DNA from 3 places in the Enterobacter sp. 186315 genome. Region 3 is predicted to be linked to each of the others. Evidence: predicted binding sites of a transcription regulator. Region 3 holds the regulator's gene; each other region holds the start of a gene.
What was found. The regulator PurR, encoded in region 3, represses purine synthesis genes. The targets are predictions, from matches to a motif close to CANGCAAACGTTTGCNTG.
Positions count from the first base shown of each region.

Region 1: cvpA (colicin V production protein) is a predicted target of PurR. The motif match lies at 2,147-2,164, and genes of this name have one in related genera.
Region 2: pyrC (dihydroorotase) is a predicted target of PurR. The motif match lies at 1,420-1,437, and genes of this name have one in related genera.

Region 1 covers NZ_JBPTTK010000012.1:84,054-87,333, forward strand. Annotated here, with positions in the region: gene purF (amidophosphoribosyltransferase) at 71-1,588, opposite strand; gene cvpA (colicin V production protein) at 1,603-2,091, opposite strand; gene dedD (cell division protein DedD) at 2,343-3,038, opposite strand; gene folC (bifunctional tetrahydrofolate synthase/dihydrofolate synthase) at 3,028-3,280, opposite strand, start outside.
Region 2 covers NZ_JBPTTK010000021.1:11,919-15,198, forward strand. Annotated here, with positions in the region: gene dinI (DNA damage-inducible protein I) at 1-234, opposite strand, end outside; gene pyrC (dihydroorotase) at 310-1,356, opposite strand; gene ACSVHP_RS18765 (lipoprotein) at 1,484-2,044, opposite strand; gene mdtH (multidrug efflux MFS transporter MdtH) at 2,165-3,280, opposite strand, start outside.
Region 3 covers NZ_JBPTTK010000001.1:172,641-175,920, reverse strand. Annotated here, with positions in the region: gene ACSVHP_RS00855 (MFS transporter) at 1-673, opposite strand, end outside; gene cydH (cytochrome bd-I oxidase subunit CydH) at 841-930, opposite strand; gene purR (HTH-type transcriptional repressor PurR) at 1,228-2,253, shown strand; gene punR (DNA-binding transcriptional activator PunR) at 2,271-3,182, opposite strand.

The sequences.
Region 1 (3,280 bases), on a different contig from region 3:
TTCAGGGCTGACTGTGCAGGATTTTACGGGGAGTTGCAAGTGAGGGCATGCGCCCTCACCTGCGGCAGGATCACCCTTCGTTGTGCATCTCTAAACTTTCGAGATCGTTTTGCAGCTGAACGGCTTTAGCATCGTCGTTACGCAGCGAGTCCAGATAGTCAAGATACTGCTGGTCGACGTCTTTGGTGACGTACACCCCGTTAAACACCGAGCATTCGAACTGCTGAATGTCCGGGTTCTCGGCGCGCACCGCGTCGATCAGATCGTTCAGATCCTGGAAAATCAGGCCGTCCGCGCCGATGATCTGGCGAATTTCATCCACTTCGCGACCGTGAGCGATAAGCTCGTTAGCGGTTGGCATATCGATGCCGTACACGTTCGGGAAGCGAATTTCCGGTGCCGCAGACGCCAGGTAGACCTTCTTCGCACCGGCCTCGCGCGCCATCTCGATAATCTGCTCAGAGGTGGTGCCGCGCACGATAGAGTCGTCCACCAGCAGCACGTTCTTGTCGCGGAACTCCGCGCGGTTGGCGTTGAGCTTGCGGCGCACGGACTTACGGCGCAGCTGCTGGCCCGGCATGATAAAGGTACGGCCAACGTAGCGGTTCTTCACGAAGCCCTGACGGTACGGTTTATCCAGAATGCGGGCGATTTCCAGCGCGATATCGCAGGAGGTTTCCGGAATAGGAATGACCACGTCGATATCCAGATCGTCCCACTCGCGGGCAATCTTCTCGCCAAGCTTAGTGCCCATGTTCACGCGCGCGCTGTACACGGAAATCTTGTCGATGAAGGAGTCCGGACGGGCAAAGTAAACGTATTCGAACAGGCACGGGTTGCTGACCGGGTTATCCGCGCACTGGCGGGTAAACAGCTGGCCCTTCTCGGTGATGTAGACCGCTTCACCCGGCGCGACGTCGCGCAGGAACTCAAAGCCCAGGGTATCCAGCGCCACGCTTTCAGAGGCAACCATGTATTCGGTACGACCGTCGCCCAGATCGCGCTTGCCGAGCACCAGCGGACGGATGCCGTTCGGGTCGCGGAAGGCAACCATCCCGTGACCGATAATCATCGCCACGCAGGCATACGCGCCGCGGATCAGGCGATTAGTCGCGGCTACGGCGGCGAAGATGTTGTCGGCTTCCAGCGGATAGTGGCGGAAGTTATCCAGCTCGCTCGCGAAGATGTTGAGCAGGATTTCAGAATCAGACGTGGTGTTAATGTGGCGGCGCTTCTCTTCGAACAGCTTTTTACGCAGCTCATGGGCGTTGGTCAGGTTGCCATTGTGGGCAAGCGTGATGCCATACGGTGAGTTGACGTAGAAAGGCTGAGCCTCGGAGGCGCTGGAGCTGCCAGCAGTAGGATAACGAACGTGACCAATCCCCATATTACCTTGCAGACGCTGCATGTGGCGGGCTTCAAACACATCGTTTACCAGGCCGTTTGCCTTGCGTAAACGGAAGCAGTTGTGTGCATCAATGGTGATGATACCCGCAGCATCCTGACCACGGTGCTGAAGCACCGATAACGCGTCATAAATAGATTGGTTAACCGGCATGAAACCGGCGATACCGACAATACCGCACATTCGTCTTTTCCTCGTTAAGCTCTGGGCAAGAAACTCGACGAGCTTTGCAGATAGTCAAAGAACCATCTGATGATGAAGCTGAACTCAGGAATGAGCTGCGATTTTTGCCAGTCTTCACTTTTTGAGAACCCGGTAAAGGTATCAAGGAAGAACAGTATCGCGGCTACAATCAACACGCCTCGCAGCGCGCCGAAACAGATCCCGAGCACCCTGTCCGTCCCTGACAGACCGGTTTTCTCGACCAGCTGACCTATCACAAAGTTCACGATAGCGCCGACAATCAGCGTTGCGATAAACAGCACCGCAATCGCGATTCCATTTCGGACCAGTTCATCTTCAAAGCCCGTGAACCAGACAGACAGGTAAGTGTAGTAATGACTGGCAACAAAGAAAGCACAACCCCATGTCACCAGCGATAACGCTTCACGAACAAAGCCACGGATCAGGCTTACCAGACAGGAAAAACCAATCACCGCAATGATGGCGTAATCAATCCAGACCATATGTGTCCCACGATTAAACGCCCTGTCATCCAGTTCGGGGCGAATTCTAACAGAAAAAGAAAACGTTTGCGCAGGGATTTCCTTTCCACGCGTAAATAAAAAAGGCGCTGAAAAAATGTTCAACGCCCCTCACCCTAACCCTCTCCCCGGAGGGGAGAGGGAACTGTACGATGCAGTATGTTACAAACTCGCTCGAGGCGATTTTCACCCTCTCCCCTCAGGGGAGAGGGCCGGGGTGAGGGGTATTATTATCAGTTCGCGCTGTAGTTCATCACCACACCGCTCAGACCGGAGATCTGCTTCAGCTCACCCAGCGACCCTTTAAGCTTATCTTTCGATGCTTCAGGCCCGACCAGGATGCGGGTGATTTTACCCTGCACCGGCGTGGAAGGTGAAGTGTAAACACGATATCCCGCGCCGCGCAGTTTACTCACCACCTCGTTGACTTTTTCAGCATTTTTTAACGCGCCGAGCTGCACCACATAGGCTTTCCCTGTAGGTGCCGCATCCTGCTGGGCAGGTTTGGCCGGAGGTGGCGTTTCTGACGCCGCCGCGAGCTGATCGGCGGTTTTATCGCGCTGCGGTTTCGGCTTATCAACGGCTTTTGGTTTTTCGACAGGTTTTGGCTGTTCGACCGGCACCGGAACAGGATCGATATCGCTGCTGGTGCTTATCGCCAGACGAGAAGGATCCAGCGAAGGCGCCGCGGCATCCCCTGCCCGCACCTCTTCTGCCGCCCCTTCCGGAGGCTGCGCAGGCAGCGCCTGGGTCGCCGCAGGCGACATGTCAGGCTCGTCGCGATCGCCAGGTTTAGGCACCAGCGGGATCGCGGCAAATTCGTCCTGATAATGCTTTTTTTGCCCGTCGAGCAAACCGGGGAGAATAATCACCCCGAGCGCAACCAGCACAATGGTTCCTGTTAAACGGTTCTGAAACTTACTCGCCACCGGTTCTCCCCGCGTCCATAACTTCCATGACATGTGCAACGGTGTGGAACGAACCACACACCAGCACGGTATCTTCTGGTTTAGCATCCGCCATCGCAGCGTGCCAGGCCTGCGCCACGCTGGTATAGATTTCGCCTTTGCCGAGATGTTCCATCAACTGCTCAGCCGTAGCGCCGCGTGGCCCTTCCAGAGGAGCACAATACCAGCAATCGACCACAGTCTCCATGCAGGCCAGCGTCCCC
Region 2 (3,280 bases), on a different contig from region 3:
GAACCAGTCGTCGGCGCTTTCCCAGGTTTCCTGGAGGATTTCGCTGATGCGCTCTTTATCTTCTCTGGCGCCGCCAATGACGGACAGATTATTCGCAGCGGCGTAACGGACGGTTACGGCGCTGTCGTTTTCGGGAAAGCTGTGGTGAATACGGCGGGATAGTTCACCCACCAGCGCATCCAGCGCGCCAGCAGGCAGAACGGTTGTTTTGGCAATGGTCACTTCAATACGCATAAATGCCCCCTGTGTAATATACTGTTTATTTATACAGGTATATTATAGGTTTGACAACAAGGGGCTGCGAATTTTTTAGCGTTTAACCGTCCAGTTCACGGTTTCCCCGGCCAGGAACGGGATCAGCGTATCATCCGTCAGGGCAATAGATTCCTCCACCTGGCTCGCTTTACGCTCCAGTTCGATAAAGCTTTCATTCACCGGAAGACCGTAGAAACGTGGGCCGTTCAGGGAGCAGAAGGCTTCAAAGTGCGCCAGCGCGTTCATCTCGTCGAACACCGTCGCGTAGCTGGCAAGGGCGGTCGGGGCGTTAAAGCAGCCCGCACAGCCGCAGCTCGCCTCTTTACGATGACGCGCGTGCGGCGCGGAGTCGGTGCCGAGGAACGCGCGGGTAAAGCCGCTCGCCACCAGCTCACGCAGCGCCTGCTGGTGGATATTGCGCTTGAGGATCGGCAGGCAGTACAGATGCGGACGCACGCCGCCCACCAGCATGTGGTTACGGTTGAACATCAGGTGCTGCGGGGTGATGGTCGCGGCAATCAGGTCGTTGCCGTCGCGAACGTATTCGGCGGCGTCTTTGGTGGTGATGTGTTCAAACACCACCTTCAGCGCGGGCAGACGCTGGCGCAGCGGCTCCATTACGGTCTCGATAAAGCGCGCTTCACGATCGAAAATATCAATCTCGGCGTGGGTGACTTCGCCGTGAACCAGCAGCGGCATTCCCAGCTTTTGCATTCTCTCCAGCACCGGCATGATGGCGTCGATGCTGGTGACGCCGTGGCTGGAGTTGGTGGTGGCGTTCGCCGGGTAAAGTTTGGCGGCGGTGAACACGCCTTCGTTAAACCCGCGCTCCACTTCGTTGGGGTCCAGTGAATCGGTCAGGTAGCAGGTCATCAGCGGGGTAAAGTTATGTCCCGCCGGAACGGCGTCAAGGATACGCTGGCGATAGCTGATTGCGGCATCCACGGTGGTGACTGGCGGAACCAGGTTAGGCATAACAATCGCGCGGCCGTAAATTTCGCTGGTATAAGGCACGACGGTTTTCAGCATATCGCCATCGCGCAGATGGATATGCCAGTCGTCAGGGCGGCGGATTTTAAGAACCTGGGATTGTGCAGTCATGGAAGCTCCGGCTTGTGAGAAATCAGTCATTAGGCTGGCTGTTTTTGCCGGACACAAATCATATGCGGAAACGTTTTCGTTTGCACTTTATTCCGTAAAAAAATAGGGCGCCTGAGCGCCCCTTAGGTTAATCGGTGAAGGGAATGACAATCTCTCCCGGCTTCACCTCTATCCCTTTCGCGTATTTCTTCGCCAGGGATTCGCCCTTGCTCTTGTCTTCGCTCAGCACATAGGCGGGCTGCTGGTTGAAGTAGCTGCGCAGCGACTGGTTCAGGTAGGGCATCAAAGTCTGGATCACCGGTTTCATTTTCTCCGGCGTCACCTGCGCGTCCACCACCTCCATCTCTTGCAGGAAGATTGCACCTTTCTCTTTATTAAACACCGGCAGCGCTTTGAGCTTCAGCTTGATATTGGCTTTCTGATTGCCAAACAGCGAGGTCATATCCAGATCGGCATCCCCGGAAAGGGTGACTTTGTTCGGCTCTTCGCGGCCAATCTGACTGCTCAGTTTGCTGAGCACGATATGCGCGTCGGCTAAGCCCGGCACGCCAATGTCTTTAGAAAAGTTATTATGCTTTTCCAGCGCCTGATTAATCTCCTGCTCGCTGACGGTATATTGCGTAAGCTGGTTACAACCCACCAGCAGGCCGCTGACGACTAAGGCTGCGGCAATGACAATCTTCTTCATGGGGTTCCTCAAAATGAAGGCGCTTCTGTCCTGTTGCGACAGTATGTCAGTGTGAAATGGCGCAGACCAGCAGAAAAAACTGATAAACGGGGCGGGAGAGGCTCCCGCCGAAAGGAAAGGTTATGCGCCGGGTTCGAGCATTCCGCTGGCGCTGCGCTTCTGGCTGAACTGCCACCACAGGGCGAGAAGCGTAATAAAGCCCACCACGCCGAGCATTACCCACGGCAGCTCAGGCTGGTGCAGCGCTTTACCGGCGTCAAATAGCCAGCCGCCGCCCGTGTAGCCCAGCGCGCCGCCCAGAGCCAGCCCAAGACGGCTGAACCCCATGTAGCTCCCCCGCGCCCGGGCATCCGCCAGCGACGCGCTCAGGGTTTCACGCGCCGGTTCGGCGATAATCGAGCCGATGTAGAAGGTGCAAATCAGCATAAAGAGCTGTTGCAGGGTACTCACCAGACCGATGGGCATCATGCTCAGGGTCATCAGCAGCAGGCCCGCCATCAGGCGGTGCTCCAGGCGAAAGCGGCGTTCGCTCCAGCGGGCAATCGGGTAGAGCAGCGTCAATGACAGACAGGCTTCAATGGCGTACATCCATTTCACCGCCGCCGGGGAGCCCGCAATATCGTTGACCATAATCGGCAGCATCAGCATCACCTGTACCGCCAGCATGTAGTACCCGGTCAGGGTCAGCACGTAGGTGACAAAGCGTTTGTCGTGCAGCACCCGGCCCAGACCTTCGCTGACCGGCGCTTTCACCGTCGAGAGCTTCCACGCGGGCAGGAACAGGCCGTTAAAGAGCGCGCAGAGGATAAACAGCACCGCCCCGGTGGCGCAGACCAGGCGGAAATCGTATTGCAGCAGCCAGCTTCCCAGCAGCGCGCCGATCACCGCCCCGGCGCTGTCCTGCATCATCAGAATAGAGAAGAAGCGACCCCGGTGCTGCGGGCGGATCAGTTTAACCACCAGCGCGGTACGCGGCGGGTCGAACAGCGTGCCGCCAATGCCGGAGAGGAAGCAGGAGAACCACAGCAGCCACGGCTCGTGGGCGATCCCCATCGTGGCAAAGCCTGCCGCGCGAAGCAACATGCCGGTGACGATCATCGGTTTTGCGCCAAAACGGTCGGCGATGGCTCCGCCAAATACCCCCAGCCCCTGCTGAACAAACTGACGCAGGCCGAGCGCGATGCCGACCATTAATGCCGCCCAGCCCATTTGATCGACAAAGCGAATCGAAATAAG
Region 3 (3,280 bases):
AAATATAGGTATAGAGCGTAAACATCGCTCCCGCGCCCAGCACGGTAGTCAGCAGTGCAGACAACACCTGAGGGCGCAGCAGCACCGACAGCTCTTTACGCACGTCAGGACGCTCCCCTGCGCTGCCCTTCGGCAGCGAGAAGAACAGCGCCGCCATCGCCACCACGCCAAGCCCCGCCGTGGCGAGGAAGGACATACGCCAGCCAATGGCTTCGCCTAACCAGGTCGCAGCGGGCACGCCGCCGATATTGGCGATCGTCAGCCCCATAAACATGGTTGCTACGGCGCTTGCCTGCTTGTGCTTCGGCACCACGCTTGCGGCCACCACTGAACCCAGGCCGAAGAAGGCCCCGTGGTTAAGGCTCGTCAGAATACGCGACAGCATCAGCGTGGTGTAATCCGGCGAAATGGCGGAGAGCACGTTGCCCAGCGTAAAAATAGCCATCAGGAAAATCAGCGCATTGCGTCGCGCACGGTGAGAGAGCAGCAGCGTCATTAACGGCGCGCCGATCATCACGCCAATGGCGTAGGCGCTGATCAGCATCCCGGCGGCCGGGATCGAGACATCCACGCCCCGGGCGATAACGGGCAGTAATCCCATTGGGGAGAATTCAGTGGTGCCAATCCCGAAAGCGCCAATCGCCAGGGCCAGCAGGGGAAAATTGATTTTCATGGGTCAACTCCGGTTGCCGTGTCATTACGCGACACAGGACAAAGAAGCCGAAAGCATGACACCAATCACAAAAAATGAGAAGTTAACAATTTGGCAAAAGATTTTTGCTGAAGAAGTAACAATCGAGGAAGGTATTGAGGAGGGAGAAGGCTCTCCCCCCTTGTAAATCAGTGCAGCGCGGCCGTCAAACCGCCAGCCACGATTAACGCCAGCACGATAACGGTGGTAACAAGCGAAAACTTCAGATCGGAACTCATCAATTTTTCTCCTTTTAATCCCCCCACGAAAAGTGAGCTTGCTCATTTTTACACAGTTCAGGTCAAAAATCTTCCTGGATTTAAACCGATCCTCATTTTAACTCTTCCCCTTTTCATCAAGATAGGACAAAATTCCACGCTAAATTTATTAGCGTACCGGCCATTGATCCCCTCCTGACGTCCCGTGTCGTTTTCCCGGCGTGCCGCAATCCAGAATTGCGCGTTAAGGGTGTGAGAAGGCAAACGTTTACCTTCCCGTTTTTCAGGAGCTTAGGATATGGTCTGGAGTGACATTTAATGGCAACAATTAAAGACGTGGCAAAACGAGCAAACGTTTCCACTACAACCGTATCACATGTAATTAACAAAACCCGTTTTGTTGCTGAAGAAACGCGCAACGCCGTCTGGGCGGCGATCAAAGAGCTGCACTACTCTCCAAGTGCGGTGGCGCGTAGCCTCAAGGTAAACCACACCAAGTCGATTGGTTTGCTGGCGACCAGCAGCGAAGCGGCCTATTTCGCTGAAATTATCGAAGCGGTTGAGAAAAACTGCTTCCAGAAAGGCTACACCCTGATTCTGGGCAACGCCTGGAACAGCATTGAAAAGCAGCGCGCCTATCTGTCGATGATGGCGCAAAAGCGCGTGGATGGCCTGCTGGTGATGTGCTCCGAATATCCGGAGTCCGTGCTTTCGATGCTGGAAGAGTACCGTCATATCCCGATGGTGGTGATGGACTGGGGCGAAGCGCGCGCAGACTTCACCGACTCGGTTATCGATAACGCCTTCGAAGGCGGCTACATGGCCGGACGTTACCTGATTGAACGCGGTCACCGCGAGATTGGCGTGATCCCGGGCCCGCTGGAGCGCAACACCGGTGCCGGTCGTCTGGCGGGCTTTATGAAAGCGATGGAAGAAGCGCTGATCGCCGTACCGGAAAACTGGATCGTGCAGGGTGACTTTGAGCCGGAATCCGGTTACCGCGCGATGCAGCAAATCGTGTCCCAGCAGCACCGTCCGACCGCCGTATTCTGCGGCGGCGATATCATGGCGATGGGCGCGCTGTGTGCCGCCGACGAGCTGGGCCTTCGCGTGCCGCAGGATATTTCGGTGATCGGGTATGACAACGTGCGCAACGCGCGTTTCTTCACCCCGGCGCTGACCACTATCCACCAGCCGAAAGATTCGCTGGGCGAAACGGCCTTCAATATGCTGATGGACAGGATCGTGAACAAGCGCGAAGAGTCCCAGTCTATTGAGGTTCATCCGCGTCTTATCGAGCGCCGCTCGGTCGCAGACGGCCCGTTCCGCGACTACCGCCGTTAATCTCTTTACGGGGCCAGCTAAGCTGGCTCCCGTAGCCACTCCCGGTTCAGGGTTTCGCTATCCCCTAAATAATCCAGAAGCCAGGCCATCGCGGGCGAGACGTCGTTTTGCTGCCACGTCAGGCAACAGGCCGCGTCCGGGAACGGGTTCTCAAGCGCCAGCGCCACCCACTCTCCGGCATCGATGCGCGGGCGCGCAAAATGGACCGGCACCATCGCCACGCACAGCCCCGCCGACAGACAGGTCGCGGAGGATTCCCAGTCCGGCGCCACCACCCGTCGCTGGTTGTCCAGCAGCCAGGTGATGCGCTTGGGCAGCGAGCGCGAGGTATCTTCCAGCACCAGCGACGGCCAGTCGCGCAGCGTGTCGTCGCTCAGCGGCCCGGCTATTTGCGCCAGCGGATGCGTGCTTGCCACCACGCACGTCCAGCTCAGCATGCCCATATCCCGAAACGCGTAGCGCCCCCCTACCGGAATGGCCTGGGTCGCGCCGATCGCCATCTCTGCCCTGCCGTCCGCCAGCGCGTCCCATACGCCGTTGAACACCTCCTGGGAGACGCGCAGCTCCACGTCGGAGAAATGACGATAGAAATCCACAATCATCTGCCGGGTGCGTTCGGGCTTGACGATGTTATCCACCGCAATCGACAGGTGCCCGCGCCAGCCGTTGGCGATCTGCTGGCACTGCTCGCGGGTGATCTGCATTTTTTTGATAACAGAACGCCCTTCTTTTAAAAACCACGCCCCCGCAGGCGTTAATTCCACGTCGCGATGGCGGCGTTCAAAGAGCGGAACTGCCAGCCACTCCTCTAACTGCCGCACCGTATAGCTGATGGCTGACGGGACGCGGTGCAGTTCCTGCGCGGCTGCGCTAAAGCTGCCGTTACGGGCGACAGCGTCCACCACTTCAAGAGAATAATCTGACCACATTTTCTGCCTGCAAAATTTTTGAATGCAACCGCCAAATATTAGCGTTTCACAAGCCGCTTTGCACTCCCTACACTTTGCGCCAATTACACCTGCCTCCT